Linked DNA regions of Candidatus Pseudothioglobus singularis PS1. The main gene of each other region encodes a partner of the protein of the gene in region 2 in a complex. Links are inferred from orthologs where the notes say so. Each region holds a gene or a part of one and is shown on either strand. Other genes may lie near its edges.

Region 1 (3,251 bases), 590 kb from region 2 along the record:
TTTGATTTTTAGTAAAAGTTGACTATGAATTTCCTTAATTCCTTTTGGTTGGTCCATTGTAATTTGATCTTGAAGGGTCAGATGAAGGTTAATATGAAGAAAGGGGTTAGTGTTGCCTTGTTCAGGAAAATACTCTGAATCTAAATTTTTGATTAAGTTTTGATATTCTGGATGTTGTTCAACTATCTTTGATAATTGAAGTTCCAATGGCTCTAGTTGTTCCTGACTCGTGTATTTTTCCCAGGCTTGTTTTAGATATTGTCTTTGTTTAGATCTGTTGGATGTAAACACTTAATATGCTTTAAATATTTTTCTCTTCATATTCACACAAATCTAGCAAGGTACAATCAGGGCAGTGCGGTGATCTTGCCTTACATACGTATCTGCCATGAAGAATCATAAGGTGGTGTGCTGGAACTTTAAATTCATCTGGAATGAATTTAATGAGTTTCTTTTCAACCTCTAGAACAGTTTTCCCAGATGCGATAGCAGTTCTGTTGGCTACTCTATATATGTGTGTATCTACTGCAATGGTAGGTTGACCAAATGCCGTATTTAGAACTACATTTGCGGTTTTTCTGCCGACACCTGGTAAAGCTTCAAGTTCCTTTCTAGTTTCTGGAACTTCAGAGTTATATTTATCAATCAATATCCTGCAAGTTTGAATGATATGCTTAGCTTTTGAATTAAATAGACCAATAGACTTGATTGTTTCTCTTAAGGTATCTTCACCCAGCTCAAATATAGTTTCGGGTGTATTTGCAAGAGGAAATAAGATATCAGTGACTTGATTAACGCTCTTATCAGTCGCTTGTGCTGATAGTGTAACAGCAACTAGAAGTTCAAACGATGTTGAGTAGTTCAGTTCAGTTGTAGGATTTGGTATTTGCTTTAAAAGCCTAGCAAACATTTCACTTCTTGTTTCTGCGTTCATTTGAACCTTTTTAATGATTAAACTATGGGCAAATATTATACTTAATTTTTACATATTTATCAATAACTAGCTCTTGCTCTTAGATAAATGATTGTGCATAGTCTTCTAGCTCTTTCCAAAGGTTTTCCCTTCTAGGCTGAGTCTCTCTGAGGCTTTCTATGCTTCTTTCAAAGCTATCAATTGAAAGAAATCCATTTGCACCACTCTGAATTCTGGATTGAACTATTTCAAACCACTGTTCTTGTTCAAATTCATTGAGTAGCTGAGGATAATTTCTTGCTTTAAAGTTTAAAAATAACTTGGTCAGTCTTCTATCTTCAAATTCTGGGACAAATTCAGATAGTTGAGTTGGTGATAAATTTTGAATCTCATTGCAAATTTGTCGATCATTATTACTTATAAAACCATCATATAGTGACTGATCAACATCTCTGCTTGGCTCCCTATCAGAGTCGTTTCTGTAAATTGCACGCACTTTATCTTCAATACTTTGGCTATTATGCTGAATAAATCGTAAATTTTTCAGACACTTGTCTAAGTTTAATTCAAATTTCTCAATCAAAATTGGCGATAGTTTAAAGTTATCTGAGTTTGGACTACATACAAACATTGGGCTTTTGTTATAGACCAACTCACTGAGATCAAGCTTTTCAATGCCTTTAGGTAGGTCTGATTTTTTGGAAAACGTTAATGTTTTTAATTCTTCAGACTCAAGCTCTAAAAAAATCTCAGGGTCTTGATTCAAATTAAAGACAATCGAACGATCATTGTATTCAGGATGATTACAAATTGAAGTAACGAGTCTTGTAAATGATGACTTATAGCCAAAAGATGAAGATGTTAAAAGCATAGGGTGTAGAGGCTTTACCAGTTGAGCGACTTCTTTTTTATCATTGAGGCTTAACGCGTAATTAAAAAACTTTGGCTGCGTATCTTTGATAATCCTTGCAATACCAATAGTAGCTCTAACATCAGCCATTGCATCGTGAGCATTAGTATGTTCAATGTGATTAGCAGGAGCTAGCCTATCAAGTTTAAAGATAGGTCTATTTCTTTCATTTTTAACCCAATTAAGGCTTCCCTCTTCTTTATGTGCATAGCAAAATCTTGCCACATTAAGTATGTCCCATCTTGCATTGCCATTTTGCCAATGCCAAGAGTAAGGATCTAAGAAGTTTCTGAAAAGAGTGTGCCTTGTATATTCATCATCAAATGCAATTGAGTTGTATCCAACAATGCAGGTACCAGGTTTAGAGAATTCATCATGAATTTTCTTTATAAACTCATGCTCAATTAAGCCTTTTTTTTCACACAGCTGAGGTGTGATACCTGTAACTGCGCAAGCTTCAGGAGCTGGAAGAGAGTCATGAGTGGGTTTACAGTAAAACATATGCTCGTCTAGAACATTTAGATTTTCATCTGTTCTTATTCCTGCAAATTGAGCAATTCTTTGGACTTTTGGCGAAAGGCCAAAGGTTTCGTAGTCGTACCAGTAAAATGTCTTCATGTATTCCTGTGTTTACAGTAATTATATATGTAACAAGAGATTTTTAACAGGCATGGCTTGATTAATCAAAGAGTCCACCTTAAAAAAATAAGACGTACAAGGGGCTAAACTTAAAATCAATAAGAGATTTAAATTAAAACTGTGTTTTCTTTGGGGTTAAAAAAAACCAAAAAAACAGTTTAATACGGAACGTTAATTTAAAAACCCAGCACTGAGGCTGGGTTTTTATAAAATAATTCTTAAATTATTTCGCTACTACGTTAGCAGCTTGAGGGCCTTTAGCGCCATCTTCAAGTTCGAATTCTACTTCTTGGCCTTCCTCTAGTGATTTGTAACCATCACCTTGAATAGCTCTGAAGTGAACAAATACATCATCACCACTTTCTTGTTCAATAAAACCAAAACCTTTTTTTGCGTCAAACCATTTGACGCGTCCTGTTGTTGTAGACATGCAGTCTCCTAAAAAAAAATAAAACATGGAAAAGATGCAACCAACCCAAATTACTGTGAAACCGTCATACAATGAAGCAACAACACAACATAAAAATCAGCTGAATTTTAACCAGCACTTGCAATTTTAACCTAAAAATTCAAAAATGTATATTAATTTGATAGTAGCAGTATTTTGAGGCTATTTTCTAGACCTGCTTCTTGAAAATTTCTTATCTCTATTTGAGCGTGGCTTGCCATTTCCTTTTCTTTTTGAGTGCTCCCTTTTGAAATGACTTTTTGATTCACGAGGTGCTGTACTGTTATTTTTTTCTGAAAGCTCCTCTATATTTAGTTTCTTATCATAGACTCTTGTGTTTT
Region 2 (3,067 bases):
ATCATTAATGACAATCTCCATTATGACTATATTGAGGATCAAGGCTTTGCGCTTAATGTTGAAGGAGAAATTCAAGGCAGTACACTTATTCACCTTTCAAAATCTAATGAGCCTATTTCTTCAACAAAAGAGTTAAGTATTTTAAAAAAAATGAATCGAAAAAGATTAAAATCCTTACTTGGGGATAAGCCCCTTAAAAGTAAAGAATTGTTTTTTGTGAATTAGGTTTAATGATGGATATATTTTTAGGTGTAAATATTGACCACATTGCTACATTAAGACAAGCAAGAGGTACTCGTTACCCCAGCCTGATTGATGCTGCAAAAATATGTGAGAGCTCAGGTGCAGATAGTATTACTCTTCACTTAAGAGAAGATAGACGCCATATTCAGGACCAGGATGTAGAGGAATTAAAATCTAGCCTCACAACCAAAATGAACTTAGAGATGGCTGCGACAGATGAAATGTTAGAAATAGCAACTAAAATTTTGCCTGAAGACTGCTGCCTTGTTCCAGAGAAGAGGCAAGAGCTGACGACTGAAGGAGGCTTAGATGTTCTAACTCAATTAGGCAGAATTAAAGAGGTTTGCTCTGAATTAAGCACAAACAACATTAAAGCCTCTTTATTCATCGATGCTGATAATTATCAGATTGAGGCGGCTATTGAATGCGGCGCACCAATTATTGAAATTCATACAGGTCATTATGCAGACGCCTCATCTGCTGCTGAAAAGCTTAAAGAGCTTCAAAAAATCTCAGAAGCTTGTGCTTATGCACATAGTCTTGGTTTACAGGTCAATGCAGGTCACGGTTTAACTCTTGAGAATACAAAAGCTATTGCTGAAATTAACAGTGTCGTAGAGCTAAATATTGGTCACTCAATTATCTCAAGAGCGCTTTTTGTTGGCTTAGGAGCTGCTACATCTGAAATGAAACAGTTAATACAAGAGGCAAGAGGGTTGTGATTTACGGTATTGGGACAGATATAGTAAACATAGAGAGAGTCCAAAAGATTTTGATCAAAAACCGTGATGGTTTTATCAATCGAGTGTTAACAGAGCACGAGAGAGCTCTATTTACTAATAAAGCTGACAGTGCGGCCTTTTGCGCAAAGAGGTTTGCAGCTAAGGAGGCATTTGCTAAATCCTTGGGAACTGGAATAGGAAGGGTGGTTAGCTTCCAAGATCTTACAATAAGAAACAACGAAAATGGCAAGCCTTACTTTATGCCAAGTGAAAAACTCAGACTATACCTTCTAGAAAAAGGAATTAAGCAGGGTCATTTGAGTATTTCTGATGAAAGTAATCATGCAGTAGCATTTGTTGTACTCGAGTCAGAATCAAGCTCTTAAGAACTAAAAAGGAATATCATCCTCAAATTCATCAGGTGCAACTGGAGTGATTGCAGGCGCCGGCTGAGAAGCTTGCTGCGCTTGAGGCTGAGATTGCTGCATTGGAGCACTTGAATTCATATCATCTCTTCTATCTAACATTTGAAGAGTCCCGCTATAACCACTAATAACAACCTCTGTAGTGTAGCGATCTTGTCCACTTTGATCTTGCCATTTTCTTGTCTGGAGCTTACCTTCTACATAGACCTTTGAGCCTTTATCAAGATATTGACCAGCTATTTCAGCTACCTTGCCAAACAAACTAACTCTATGCCATTCAGTTCTTTCTTGCTTTTGACCAGAACTTTTATCTGTCCAGGATTCACTTGTTGCGATAGATAAATTACTAATTGCGTTTCCATTTGAAGCATATTTAATCTCTGGTTTTGCTCCCAAATTACCTACCAAAATTACTTTATTTATCCCGGCCATTCTATTAATTTCTCCTGTTAAGTTTTAGATTTCAGTGGCATAAAAAGAATCAAAAGCCACCAGATTATTGCTACAAATATGGTAAATAAGAATACACTATTTAAATTGTAAATGTCATAAATAACACCGCCAATTGCTCCGCCAGTAAAGGTGCCAAGAAATTGTGATGTAGAGAAAATTCCCATGGCTAAACCTCTCTTTGAAGAGCTTGCAGTTCTTGATAATAGAGAAGGTAGCAAAGCCTCAATTGTGTTAAATGCTACAAAAAATATAGTTAAGGTAATTAAGAAAACCTTGAAGTTTAAATTTAAACTAAAGAAGATAATTTGACTTGATATAAGTAACAAAATACTAATTAATAATATGTACTTTGTCTTTTTAAATTTTTCAGAGATAATAATTAAAGGAATCATTCCTAAAAATGATAATAGGACAGCTGGAAGGTAAAGCTGCCAATTATCTAACATACTTACAATTTGATTTTCCATTATGAGAAGAGGCATCACAATAAATCCAGCAGCAAGAATTAAATGCAGTGAAAAAATACTAAAATCAAGGGCAAGTAGGTCTTTTGTAAAAGTCTCTTTAAATGCTTCAAAAGATAGCTTGTAGTATGTAATAGATTTAGTATGCTTTAAAGAGAGAACAATAAACATAGCAATCAAAGATAGAAGGGCAATTACCCAAAAAAGGCCTGAAAGCCCAATTCTTGATGAAATGATTGGCCCGATTAGAAGTGAGAGCATAAAAGCGACCCCTATTTGAAACCCAACGAATGCATTCGCCATTGCTCTGTTTTCTTCACTAATTGAATCAGCTAAAAACGCCATAAGAACTGCTGATATAGCGCCTCCACCTTGAAATGCACGACCAATTACAACAATGATAATATTTGAAGTATTAGCTGCTAAAATGCTGCCAAGAAGAAAGACTAGAAGGCCAACTAAAAGAATTGGCTTTCTACCAAACCGATCTGAGAGATAGCCAAAAGGAATTTGAAAGATAGCCTGTGTTAGGCCATATATGCCAATTGCCATTCCAATAAGAATAGGAGTTGCATTTTCATAATCACCGGCATAAACACTCATGACTGGAAACAGCATAAATAAACCCAGCATTCTTACCGCCATAACCAGTGAAATCTTAAATGCAAAGAGCCTTTCAGCAGAATTCATAAGTTAAAAAACTGACTATTATTCTTTAACTGAATAACCTGGCGAGTAATTTGGATAACTCGAGGCTAAA

Evidence for each region.
Region 1: the proteins of ssb (region 2) and sbcB are in contact, whole or in part, in a crystal structure (PDB 3C94), measured with the Escherichia coli proteins. The link is inferred for Candidatus Pseudothioglobus singularis PS1 from one-to-one orthologs.

Annotation. Positions count from the first base shown.
Region 1 is NZ_CP006911.1:1,446,203-1,449,453, reverse strand. The notes cover bases 228-3,144. They hold sbcB (exodeoxyribonuclease I), read right to left. Parts: upstream 2,442-3,144; coding sequence 1,014-2,441; downstream 228-1,013. Other genes in these bases: W908_RS07305 (DEAD/DEAH box helicase), read right to left, coding at 3,073-3,144; W908_RS07310 (cold-shock protein), read right to left, coding at 2,686-2,892; nth (endonuclease III), read right to left, coding at 302-934; W908_RS07325 (DUF1841 family protein), read right to left, coding at 228-291. Outside these bases: more of W908_RS07325, read right to left, coding at 1-227; more of W908_RS07305, read right to left, coding at 3,145-3,251. UniProt on the Escherichia coli protein: Degrades single-stranded DNA (ssDNA) in a highly processive manner.
Region 2 is NZ_CP006911.1:860,001-863,067, reverse strand. Bases 89-2,821 are described here. They hold ssb (single-stranded DNA-binding protein), read right to left. Parts: upstream 1,823-2,821; coding sequence 1,355-1,822; downstream 89-1,354. Other genes in these bases: W908_RS04370 (MFS transporter), read right to left, coding at 1,840-2,821; acpS (holo-ACP synthase), read left to right, coding at 962-1,351; pdxJ (pyridoxine 5'-phosphate synthase), read left to right, coding at 234-965; recO (DNA repair protein RecO), read left to right, coding at 89-225. Also shown: more of recO, read left to right, coding at 1-88; more of W908_RS04370, read right to left, coding at 2,822-2,997; W908_RS04365 (outer membrane protein assembly factor BamD), read right to left, coding at 3,016-3,067. UniProt on the Escherichia coli protein: Plays an important role in DNA replication, recombination and repair. Binds to ssDNA and to an array of partner proteins to recruit them to their sites of action during DNA metabolism. Acts as a sliding platform that migrates on DNA via reptation.